Regions from separate parts of the Paenibacillus terreus genome, predicted to be linked through region 3. Evidence: predicted binding sites of a transcription regulator. Region 3 holds the regulator's gene; each other region holds the start of a gene.
What was found. The regulator LexA, encoded in region 3, represses DNA repair genes until DNA is damaged. The targets are predictions, from matches to a motif close to CGAACATATGTTCG.
Positions count from the first base shown of each region.

Region 1: ACE5KN_RS00635 (YhjD family protein) is a predicted target of LexA. The motif match lies at 2,230-2,243, and genes of this name have one in related genera.
Region 2: recA (recombinase RecA) is a predicted target of LexA. The motif match lies at 1,718-1,731, and genes of this name have one in related genera.

Region 1 is NZ_JBHIRX010000001.1:128,565-132,840, reverse strand. Features, by position in the region: gene ACE5KN_RS00645 (ArsR/SmtB family transcription factor) at 1-438, opposite strand, end outside; gene ACE5KN_RS00640 (glycoside hydrolase family 43 protein) at 612-2,102, shown strand; gene ACE5KN_RS00635 (YhjD family protein) at 2,328-2,849, shown strand; gene ACE5KN_RS00630 (hypothetical protein) at 2,901-3,140, opposite strand; gene ACE5KN_RS00625 (hypothetical protein) at 3,271-3,600, opposite strand; gene ACE5KN_RS00620 (xanthine phosphoribosyltransferase) at 3,705-4,276, opposite strand, start outside.
Region 2 is NZ_JBHIRX010000001.1:439,321-443,596, forward strand. Features, by position in the region: gene pgsA (CDP-diacylglycerol--glycerol-3-phosphate 3-phosphatidyltransferase) at 1-204, shown strand, start outside; gene ACE5KN_RS02060 (competence/damage-inducible protein A) at 310-1,575, shown strand; gene recA (recombinase RecA) at 1,801-2,862, shown strand; gene ACE5KN_RS02070 (regulatory protein RecX) at 2,956-3,693, shown strand; gene rny (ribonuclease Y) at 3,993-4,276, shown strand, end outside.
Region 3 is NZ_JBHIRX010000005.1:262,374-266,649, forward strand. Features, by position in the region: gene glnA (type I glutamate--ammonia ligase) at 76-1,404, shown strand; gene lexA (transcriptional repressor LexA) at 1,966-2,592, opposite strand; gene ACE5KN_RS12370 (LysM peptidoglycan-binding domain-containing protein) at 2,879-3,244, shown strand; gene ACE5KN_RS12375 (DUF896 domain-containing protein) at 3,403-3,606, shown strand; gene ACE5KN_RS12380 (hypothetical protein) at 3,720-4,244, shown strand.

The sequences.
Region 1 (4,276 bases), on a different contig from region 3:
CAGAATGGCGGCATGAACCCGCTCGGGATCGAGAAAGTAGCGCGGGTCATCCCAAACTCCGATTTCTTTCTCGCGCGTACCGAGTCCGCAAGTAGGATGGACTTCAAAAGCGGTGTAGTGACCGACTGAAATACTCTGCTCGCTGATCTTCGTGGTGTGGCTGGCAGACGGCAGCTCAATCTCGATGTTTTTTTGTTTGAGGAAACACATTTTGTGTGTTCCCCCGCCCAGCCGCACCCTGCGGCTTCCGATGAGCCCGGCTTTTTCGAGTTTTCGGATGTGCATGGTGACGATAGAGGGACTGAGCTCCAGCCTATCCGCAATATCCTTCACATTCATCTCGTTATCGGCAATGAGACTCATAATTTTCCATCTGACTTCGCTCGCCAACGCTTCGTATAACGGCATAAATTGGGATTCCCCATTCGCTTTTATGATCATCATAGTCTCCTGACCGCATTTATTGAAATCACATATATATAAATTTAAAAGATTTAACATGAACCATCAAGCCTAATCCATTGCAAGGCTTTAAACGATGGTGTTTAATTTCCTTAGTTACCGATCGCATTAGATTTATATAATTATGAATTTATGAAAGAGGTGGAACTATGAAGTACAATAACCCGGTCATCAAAGGATTTTATCCTGATCCCAGTGTATGCAAAGTAAAAGATACCTATTATCTGGTCTGCAGTTCCTTTCATTACTTCCCCGGCGTTCCGATTTTTGAGAGCAAAGACCTCATTAACTGGAAGCAGATCGGTCATTGTCTAACCAGAGAGAGTCAGATTCAACTCGGCAAGGTGGGCAGTTCCGGCGGAGTTTTCGCTCCCACGATCCGGTACAACAACGGGAGATTCTACATGACCACGACCAACGACACCACTCATCAAAATTTCTATGTATGGACTGACGATATTTATGGTGAATGGTCTGAACCGATCTATGTGGATCAGGGAGGAATCGATCCTGATTTGTATTTTGAAGACGGAAAGGCATTCTTTATGAGCAACGGGAAAGACGATTACGGGATTGGCGGGATTGCTCAGTGTGAAATTGACATTGAAACAGGCGGCAAGCTATCGCCAAGCCGTTCGATTTGGCGCGGAACAGGCGGACGATATTTGGAAAGCCCACATATGTATAAAATAAATGGCCGTTATTATCTAATGGTGTCTGAAGGCGGAACGGAATATGGCCATATGGTCACTTATGCACGGGCAGATTCGATCTCAGATCCGTTCGAAGCCTATCCGAACAATCCGGTACTGACCAATCGAAATCTGGGCGGTTATGAGGTACAGGGGGCTGGCCATGGCGATCTGATTCAAGATCATGATGGAAATTGGTGGATGCTGCATCTGGGCTTCCGTCAAATCGGCCGCTGGCTTACCTATCATCACCTTGGCCGCGAAGTTTTCCTGACACCGGTTACTTTCGGGGAGGATGACTGGTTTACGGCAGGACATAACGGCACCACCCTTACCAGCTTTGAGACCGACCGCATCCCAAGCCATGTCGTGCAGCAAGAAAAAAAGACCTTTACTTTCGAAAACACGGAATGGAATCTGGACTGGTGTTATCTCCGTCATCCTGTTGCGGAGAATTATATGTTAGAGTTCGATAAGGTAAAGCTTAGAGGGACCGGAGTTACCCTGGATATGCCGGAATCCCCGACATTTATAGGCATTCGCCAAAGGGACTTCAACGCGGAAATCTCTTGCGATGTACAGCTTGCAAGCGGAGAAGCCGGCATCACGCTCTATATGGATGAAAATCATCATTATGATTTAGCAGTACGTAAAGATGAGAATGGTTATAAAGTGATCGAGCGCCTAAATATCGGCGATATTAAATCCGTTGAACATGAAGTGGACTTGGGAAGTGAGAACCATGCTGCTCTGATGATACGGGCAAGTCATGAGCGCTATAGCTTCCTCATTCACGCAAACGGGAAAGACATCCTCTTAGGCACGGCTCAAACCAGATACCTTTCATCTGAAGTTGCGGGAGGATTTACAGGCGTGCTCATCGGTCTATATGCCTCTGGGGAAGGCTCTATGGCTGAGTTTTCAAAATTTAAGTGTGATTATCTTTAAACCTCTCCTTAAACGAATACCTGGAAAAATGTAAAGCCGGTTACTCAGGATTAACCTGGGAATCGGCTTTTTGATTCGGAATTTTTTTTGCGAAAAGCGGTGTTTTTTCCATATTCGTCTTGATTACCGCTCATATGTTCGGTTAAAATAAGAACAAACAAGAACATAGGTTCCTGTCAGTGTGACTATGATAAAAACTCAAATAATCGAAGGCGGTGACTAGATATGATTACTGCAGTCGTTACGAAAGAAGATTTGGCTTTAATTAAAAATTACTTGCTCCTGCTGTTTATTCAGAAGGTTTTTGAGCGGGATAGTCATATATTGGAAGACAGCGGTGTGCTGAAAACACCGGATTTATATGTAGAACTCGTCAACTCCGGAGCAGACCGAACCGGTATTCTGATGTCCGAGGTCAAGCATGAGTTCAGGAAACGCGGTATCGCTGTTCATCATATCCGGCAGAACGAATCCGCTGTGCAAGCGTCATACATTTGCGGTGACTCCGAAGGTGAAATCAGTATCCCGATGCCTGAATTCCGTCAGGAAATGTATGAACGAATGCGGGCCTACCTGGGATTGTCAACCTCCCTGCCGGTCACTTCGGTGTCCACGGGAGTTGAACCATACAGACGCATCGAGCCATCCCGCTATATCGGACGCCGTTCCCGGCAGGCTGCAGCCGTGTCCGCCTCACCACAGCGTAGACCTTTTCGCCGCCCTGCCGCTGCAGTGGCAAGAGGTTAATATATCAAGAGCAGGAAACCCTAAGAGATTTCCTGCTCTTTTAGCATGCTTCTACAAGGAGGCATCATTCTGTTCCAGGTCCAGGGTATCCGGACGGGGTTCCTTGAACGGCTGCACTTTATAACTTCTACTGAGCTTCACGATTCTCCGATTCGGTCTGCGAATCAGCACATGCTCTTCATCCCATGCAAGCACGATACCAACTACATCATTTTCCTTCAGGGCGTCCCGGATCACCCGCACCTTCTCTCCCGAAACCCGGTAGGAATCCAACAGTTCATCACTGATCATTGACTCACCTTCTCTCTCTTTGCTACATCAAGTCCTATGAAAAAGAGACCTAAATGTTCAATCATTTAGGCCTCACTTTTGTGATATATGGAATGCCGACTAAGCAACAATTGTCCTGAATGATTAACGGTTAACGCTGTGCATGCTCTTTGCTGTCGTTCTTCTCAAACCAGAAATCAAGCACTTTTGCAGACAACACACGTTGTTCTACATACGATACCTGATGAGGAGTAAACTGTTCCTTCCAAGGAAATGACAGATCCTCGCACAAGTTAACGAGTGTCAGTAATTCAGACCAGGCTACATAACGCTTATACCAGAAAAACTGAGGATGCTCGATCATATAGGGATACAGATCATCAAACTCTGTATGCTTACAATCCAGGGCACGTTCAAAATGAGTTTTTGCCGCCGCCAACTTTTCCAGAAAGTATTGCTCCGTCAATTGTTCTTTCCCCATGTTGCTGCCTCCTCTCCCTAAAAACCTTAACTACATTATAAGCGATATCCCCTTCGTTGCAAAGGTATTGCCATAAATTAGGTCGGGAAATCGGAGAAATGTTACTATTCGGCAAACTGAACCGTTCCATCAGATAATGATGCAATCCGCACAAGCGATTCAATCCGGATTCCCTGCTCGCGAATGGTGCGTGCCCCTGCCTGAAAGCATTTCTCGACAACCACGCCGAAGCCGGCCAGATGCGCGCCGGAACGCTGAATAATTTTTACCATTCCCCTGGCCGCATCACCGTTGGCTATAATATCGTCAATAAACAGCACCCGGTCGTTCTCATGAATAAATTGCCGGGACAGCATGATGTCTGTTACGATCCCCTTCGTAAAGGAAGGCACCCGCTCGGAGAGCGCATCAGGATCCGCCAGCAGCGTCTTCTTGCGCCGGGCAAATACAAGCGGAACCCCCAGCTCATACGCCGTGGCGAATGCTACAGCAATGCCCGAGGATTCCACCGTGACCACTCTCGTAATATTCTCATCGCGAAACCGTTCGGCAAATTCTTTGCCCATCTGCATCGTCAGCACAGGATCCACCTGATGATTCAACAAAGCGTCCAGCTTAAGCACCTGATCCGAAGCCACTACGCCTTCTTCCAGTATACGTCTTTTTAAAACTTCCA
Region 2 (4,276 bases), on a different contig from region 3:
GTGGCTGCGAGCAATTGGGGCAAGCTGAAAACGGTCATACAGATCGTGGCGATCGTGGCTTTGCTGATCAACAACTTCCCTTTTGTCTTTATGGGAATTCCGTTTGATCAAATTTCGATCTGGGCGGCTGCTTTCATTACCATTTATTCAGGGTATGATTATTTTGTAAAGAATAGGCACCTGCTCCGTTCCTCCAAAGCTTGAGCACAGGCTTTCTGTGTTTGAAGATGAATGCAATAGGATGGCCTATTGCTTTTTCTTTTGGAGCAGCGGAAAGATACGATATGAATTGATATGGGAGGCAACGATATGAAAGCGGAAATCATCGCAGTAGGCACCGAATTGTTGCTCGGGCAAATTGTGAACACAAACGCCCAGTATTTATCCCAGGAGCTGGCGGCGATCGGGGTTGATGTCTATTTTCAAACCGTGGTAGGAGACAATATGACACGCCTTCAGGAGGCGATAAGAACGGCGCAAAGCCGGGCGGACATTATTCTGTTTTCCGGCGGGTTGGGGCCGACCCAGGATGATCTGACCAAAGATGCCATCGCTGCCGTGCTGGGACGCGACCTGCATATCGACAGATTATCAATGGATAAGGTCGAAGGTTTCTTCAGGGATCGCGGAGTTGAAATGACGGAGAACAACCGCCGTCAGGCCTTGACGATTGACGATGCCACACCGCTGAAGAATGAAACCGGGCTGGCTGTGGGCAATGCGCTTGTGCAAGAGGGGAAATATTATGTTATTTTGCCGGGTCCCCCCAAGGAATTAAAGCCGATGTTCGAACAGGAGGCAAAACCGTGGCTTCTTCAGCACGCATTGGGCGGCAGTGAAATGGCAATCTATTCTAAAATGCTTAAGTTTGCCGGCATCGGCGAATCTGCGCTTGAAACGAAGCTGATCGATCTGATTAAGGAGCAGAGTGATCCGACGATCGCCCCTTACGCCAAGGAAGGGGAAGTGACGATCAGGGTGTCTACGAAGGCGGCGAGCGAAGCAGAAGCGCTTATCAAGCTGAATGCGGCCGAGGTTCAGATTCAGCAGCGTCTGCCGGAGTACTTGTATGCGAGTGAAGATGTGCCGCTCGAAAAAGTCATTGTGGAATGGATGGGCAGACTGGGGCTGACGGTTGGAGCGGCGGAAAGCTGCACCGGCGGTCTCGTCATGGAGATGCTTACATCCATACCGGGCAGCGCTACGATTTTCAAAGGCGGCATCGTTTGCTACTCCAATGAGATCAAGAAGAAGCTGCTGAATGTGCCCCATGATTATCTTGAGGGAGAGAACAGCCCGGGAGCGGTGAGTCCGGAAGTGGCGCAGGTGCTGGCAGAGCAGGTCAGAATGATCATGGACAGCGATTTCGGGCTGTCGGTTACCGGCGTGGCGGGTCCCGGTTATTCCGAGCTCAAGCCGGTAGGGCTTGTCTATATCGGGATCGCGGAGCGGGGCAAGAAGACAGAGGTTCATGAGCTGCGCCTGAACGGCAACCGGGAAACGATCCGCATCCGCTCGGCCAAGGCCATTCTGTACAGACTGTGGCGCCGGCTTGTTGAAAATGAAAAAGAATGATATAATCTGAATCATACGGAAGAACCGTGGCAACAAAATTGCCAACGGTTCTTTTTTTGTCAAAGGAAGTGGTGCGGCTTCTTTTTCTCATTGAAATGGTCCGATCCACTATTGTCGGATGTTATCAGACTACGTAAAAAAACGAATGTATGTTCGAAAAAATGCTTGGCAAACGTGTCCAAACAAGGTATTATAATAATATAAACAATGAAGGATGTGAGCTAATTGTCAGATCGTCGTGCTGCGCTGGATATGGCGCTCCGTCAAATAGAAAAGCAATTTGGTAAAGGTTCAATTATGAAGCTGGGTGAATCGACTCACATGCAAGTAGAAACAATTCCCAGTGGATCGATTGCTCTGGATATTGCGTTAGGAACCGGCGGCTTTCCGAGAGGCCGAATTATTGAAATATACGGACCGGAATCTTCGGGTAAAACGACAGTAGCGCTGCACGCGATTGCTGAAGTACAGAAAACAGGCGGACAGGCTGCCTTCATTGATGCGGAGCATGCCCTGGATCCTTCTTATGCCAACAAATTGGGCGTTAATATTGACGAGCTGCTGCTCTCCCAGCCGGACACGGGTGAACAGGCTTTGGAGATTGCTGAAGCGCTTGTGCGCAGCGGTGCAGTAGATATCATTGTCATTGACTCGGTAGCGGCTCTCGTGCCGAAGGCTGAAATCGAAGGTGAAATGGGAGATTCGCATGTGGGTTTGCAGGCGCGTCTGATGTCCCAGGCTCTGCGCAAGCTCTCCGGTGCCATCAACAAATCGAAAACCATTGCGATCTTCATCAACCAGCTGCGTGAGAAAGTCGGCGTTATGTTCGGCAACCCGGAAACGACGCCAGGCGGCCGTGCTCTGAAGTTTTACTCCACAGTCCGGCTGGATGTGCGCCGTGTGGAAAGCTTGAAAATGGGCAACGACGTTGTGGGTAACCGTACCCGGATTAAAGTTGTTAAAAATAAAGTGGCCCCTCCTTTCAAACAAGCCGAAGTGGATATTATGTACGGGGAAGGCATTTCCAAGGAAGGCAGCCTGCTGGATATGGGTACCGAGCTTGATATCGTTGATAAGAGCGGCGCTTGGTATTCCTATGAAGGGGAACGCCTTGGTCAAGGTCGTGAGAACGCCAAGCAGTTCCTGAAAGAAAATCCGAACCTGACGAATGCCATTGAACAGAAAATCCGCGCTGCAAGCAACCTCACTACGACAGTTGCAGCTCCGAGCGCTGAGGATCTTGCGAAGGAAGCCAAAGAAGAACAAGAACTGCTTGAGCTTGAATAATAATCATATGGATTAAAATGGCGTCCTGCTCGATCAGCAGGACGTTTTCTTTTGAGCTAGAAAAAAGGTAAGTCAAGAAAGGGTCTTTGAGGAATGAAGCATGAGCCGACGGAAGAGGAGCATAAAATCCAGCAGGGCATAGAACATTTCCCGGCCGATGAGGAACTCGAAATTACCAGGGTAGAGCAGGGGAAGCGCCGCATGCGGGGCAGGTATATTATACATTTCGGACCGTATTCGCTGTCTGTTCTTGAGGATGTCATGATCAAATACCGTATGACCAAGGGGTCGGTTTTCAATAAAACCGAGCTGTCGGATATTGTCATGGCAGATGAGAGACAGCAGGCATATGTGATGTCACTGCAGTATTTGGCACGCAAGCCCCGTACACGTCAGGAGCTCTCAAGGCGTTTGCTGGAGAGAGAACTGGAACCGGCAGTCGTAGACGAAACCCTGGTACGTCTGGAGAAGGAGAAGCTGGTGGACGACGGGCTGTATGCGAGACAGTGGGCACAGCAGCGCATCTCCGGCCAAAGGAAAGGGAAATTATGGATCAGGCAGGAGCTGCAGCAAAAAGGAGTGGACAGGTCAATTATTGCCGAGGCGCTTGGTGATATCAGTGAAGCGGAAGAATGGGAGAGCGCATTGCAGGCAGGACAGAAGAAATGGAATCAGACTCGCGGTGAAGCGAGCGAAAAAAAGCGCAAAACCTATTCATATTTAATGAGGCGAGGCTATTCGGGCGAAATAACCAGAAGAGTGCTTCAGTCATTGCTGCGTGGTGAACAGGCAGCCCTGGAAGCAGAAGAAGATGAACTGTTTTGGGATTAGCTGCAGCGTGAATGTAAGCCTTCCCGGAGCTGGCGGCAGAGAGACGTATATAAGTTTGCATTCTCTTGACAATGCTGATTGTCAAGTAATAAAATGGACATGAATCCGTGCTCAAATTGTCCTCTTTTTCCTTCCAAAAAAGGGGGCGTATGGGACTGATTCTCATCGCCCATAACAAGTGAAGCCGCCCTCCGGGCGGTATTGTACATGTGAAAGCATGTTCACATTGATGAAGCGTAATGAACAACTGAACAAGTCCCAAGGAATGCCTTGGAGGAACCAACGAGGAGGTGAACAGTATGAGTCCTGGAATCTCGATCATTCTCGTTGTAGCCGCGTTATTCTTTGGGTTCGGGATTGGTTATTTTATTCGCAGATCTATTGCAGAAGCTAAAATTTCCAGTGCGGAGCAAGCTGCCGTACAAATTGTGGAGAACGCAAAGAAAGAGGCAGAAGCACTGAAGAAAGAGACGGTACTGGAGGCGAAGGACGAGGTCCATCGCATCCGTAACGAAGCTGAAAAAGAAACTCGTGAACGTCGGAATGAAATTCAACGGCAGGAGCGAAGATTGCTGCAAAAGGA
Region 3 (4,276 bases):
GGCAATGATCTTGCTTCTGATGTAAAGTCCTTTTGAATATCGTCCACACATAACAGATAAAAGGAGAGGTTACACTTGAGTTACACTAAAGAAGATATTCTCCGCATTGCGCAGGAAGAGAATGTGCGTTTTATCCGTCTGCAGTTTACGGATTTGCTCGGAACGATCAAAAACGTGGAAATTCCGGTAAGCCAGCTTGAGAAGGCACTGGATAACAAAATGATGTTTGACGGCTCTTCGATCGAGGGTTATGTGCGTATCGAAGAATCCGATATGTATTTATATCCTGATTTGGATACCTGGGTCATTTTCCCTTGGGTAGCCACGGATCGTGTTGCGCGTCTTATCTGTGACGTTTACATGCCCGACGGATCCCCTTTTGCCGGAGACCCGCGCGGCATTCTGAAGAGGGTGTTGAAGGAAGCGGAGGAAATGGGCTTTACGTCCATGAACGTGGGGCCTGAACCCGAATTCTTCCTGTTCAAAACCGATGAAAAAGGAAATCCGACCGAAGAGCTGAATGACAGAGGCGGTTACTTTGATCTCGCTCCTACAGACTTGGGGGAGAACTGCCGCCGCGAAATCGTGCTGACTTTGGAAGAGATGGGCTTTGAAATCGAAGCTTCCCACCACGAAGTGGCTCCTGGGCAGCATGAGATTGACTTCAAATATGCCAACGCTATTAAAGCAGCCGACCAGATTCAAACGTTCAAGCTTGTGGTGAAAACGATCGCTAGACAGCATGGCCTGCATGCAACGTTCATGCCAAAGCCGTTATTTGGTGTAAATGGTTCCGGTATGCACTGCCATCAATCGCTGTTCCAGGGCGGCGAGAATGCTTTTTATGATGAAAATGACAAGCTCGGCCTGAGCCGGACAGCCCGCCATTATATGGCCGGTATTCTGAAACATGCCCGCGCCATGGCGGCAATTACGAACCCGACTGTGAACTCGTACAAACGTCTTGTGCCTGGTTATGAAGCACCTTCTTACGTGGCCTGGTCTGCAAGCAACCGCAGCCCGATGATCCGTATACCGGCTTCGCGCGGTCTGAGCACTCGTGTTGAAGTTCGCAATCCGGACCCTGCCGCCAATCCTTATCTTGCGCTGGCTGTAATGCTTAAAGCAGGTCTGGATGGTATCAAGCGCGAGCTTTCACTGCCAGCGCCAATCGACCGCAACATTTATGTTATGACGGAAGAGGAACTGGTGGAAGAAGGGATCGCCAGCCTGCCGGCTGATCTGAAAGAGGCGCTTGGCGAGCTGCTGCGCAGCGAAGTCATTGCCGACGCGCTTGGCGACCACGCTCTTGCATATTTCTACGAGCTCAAAGAGATCGAATGGGATATGTACCGCACTCAGGTACACCAATGGGAGAGAGATCAGTATTTGACTCTATACTAAGGGAGAGAGTCCCTGGCGTGCCAGCGCTGGGGGCTTTACCTTTTTAGGTGGGAAAAAACGTACAAAAATGAAGTTTGGACGGAAAAAAGCCTTGGAGTGCCAAGGCTTTCGGGTGTGAATAGTCACAGTTGCATGAGGCTGCTTAGCGGCCTCTTCTTTTTTTGCCGACAGAACAGATGTAGCAGCTTGGGTCGTTTCTCACGGATACAGGAAATACATGATGCGGAACTGCAACCGGATGGCAACGGTTGATCACTTCAATGGGGTGAACTACCGGAACGACCGTTGGATAATAGCGATCATTGACGAATCGAATTGGAGGGTAGACGATGGGTCCTGCTGTTGGATAAAAAGACATACTGACAACTCCTTTCGGATATGTTGATATAACATATGCCATTTAGCCGCGCTTGACTGGACAATTGCCTGACGGCAGGCATTCATCAGCATTCGCACAGAAGCAGAATCAATCAGTTATTAGTTTAACTTTAGATAGACAGAAACACCCCTGCATTTATGCTGGATCGCACAAATGCAGGGGTGTGTTCGGTCTAAGATGGTCTAGTGGAAATCCCTGAACAAACCGACTACCTTGCCCAGTATGCTGACTTTGGTCAAGCGGAGCGGTTCGTATTTCGGATTCTCGGGTTGAAGCCGAACATGATCTTTCTCTTTGTAGAAGGTCTTCACAGTTGCTTCGTCATCCTCGGTCATCGCCACGACGATGTCTCCATTATTGGCCGTTTGCTGCTGTCTTACAATAACAAAGTCCCCGTTGGTGATGCCGGCTTCAATCATACTGTCCCCTACAACAGACAGCATAAACATCTTGTCATCACCAACAAATTGCTGAGGCAGTGGAAAATAATCCTCAATATTCTCCGTAGCCGTAATCGGAAGGCCTGCGGTTACCTTGCCGACCACCGGAACCCGGGTTACCGTGTAGTTGAACATATGTGTCTGATCCGAATCCTCCTGGCCAAGCAACTCAATGGCCCGCGGCTTGGTGGGATCCCGGCGGATTAGCCCCTTCTTCTCGAGCCGGTCAAGATGTCCATGGACAGTAGAGCTGGAAGCAAGTCCGACCGCCTCCCCAATCTCTCTTACAGAGGGAGGATATCCCTTTAAGCGAACCTCATTACGTATAAATTCCAAAATTGCCTGCTGTCTGCTGGAAATCTTAGACATGTCCCATCAACCCCATTTAAGTAACGTTTGGGAAAATTATAACATAGAACTGCCGTTCGTACAAACATAAGTTCTGAAAGTCGGCAAACAATTTGCAGAGGCAGAGTATCAGCTGTTCAGTAAGCTGTATAGCCGTAAACCGGGCTTTTACAGTTACGTTTTTCTCGTGAAATCAGGAAATATTAAAAATAGGGAACCTGTGTTCTAATTTTCGCTTGAACAAAACATGTGTTCGTGTTATAGTGTTCTCGAAATAAACAAGAACAAATGTTTGGAGGTTGTTAACATGTTAAAATACAGCTCCTATCAAAGCATATATAATACGGCCGTGGCGCAGGGTGGACACACGGGCGGTAGAACCGCAGGGCAGAACAGTAGTCCACTGATCAGCATGCTTCGTTTATTCGTTGCCGTAATTGTGCTCTGGATTTCTTTTGCCGGCCTGTTTACAGTATTTGCAGGTTCGTCCGATTTGCATGCATCCAATGAGAAGGTGGTTGTGCTTACGGGGGACACGCTGTGGGGAATTGCACAAGAACATAAACCGGACTACATGGATACGAGAGTTTATATAGAAGGAATTATTCGGATCAACGGGCTCGAAAGCTCCGGAATCAGGGCAGGAGATGTGCTGCTGCTGCCGGAATTTTGAGGGTTTGCCTGCTGCAGCCGAATCATATATATAGTTCTCAACATATGGGATTATGACGAATATGAACGAATGGAACGGAGCTTGCGGGGGAACCTTGACAAGCTCTTTTTAACGTGTCAAAGTGTATAATATCTTTGCGTATTTGGAGGGGACAAAATTTGGATATTGACAGCTTGGTGGCGCGCATTAATGAGCTGGCGCGCAAAGCAAAAGGAGAGGGCCTGACCGAAGCCGAAACAAAGGAGAGAGCCGAGCTTCGTGAAATTTACCTGGGTAACATCCGCCGAAACTTCCGGCAGCAGCTGGAATCCATCGAATTTGTGGATGAAGAGCCGGACAATGGCAAAGGACCGAAGCATTAAATACATTTATAACGATATACAGCCGGTACTTGGGTCCGGTCCGCTTGCCGGCGGCCCGGGCAGAGGCACCGTCACTATATAACCGTTACTATTTAGAGGAAGGAAAAGTGCATATGGCCGGTTCATTTGAAAGAAAAGTTCGCAAAAACATGGAGAAGGTGAACAAGCAGCGTAAAAAGCAGGGGGGCCAACCGATCGGCAGCAGCACGGGAAATGCTGGTGATACATATTATGGGCGCAATCTGACGGTTCCGATTATGCTGGTGGGCCTGTCCGTCCTGTACCTGGTCTTGACCATGTTCTGGACACAGGTGGGCATGAGAGGTATGGATTGGCTTGTGTTTGGGCTCTATATGCTGCTCGCGGTCGTATTTTTTCTCCGCCGTCCGTATTTGCGGGTTGGCAAAAACACGCTGTATACGCTGAAGGGCGGAAGGGAGCGTTCCATGCCTGCGGATCAGATTAAGAGCATCCAGGTCCAGTCCGGATATGTTATCGTTGAGAAGCAGGGCAAAGGCGGCAACTGGATTTTCAACAAAACGCTGGGCCGTTATGATATCGAGACAATCGCGGAACGGCTTGAGAAATTTGCAGCCGCCAACCAGCTTCCGTTTCAAGCGGAAGGGTCAAATAAGTAATCACGCACGGGGAACAGGATACAGCAGCCATC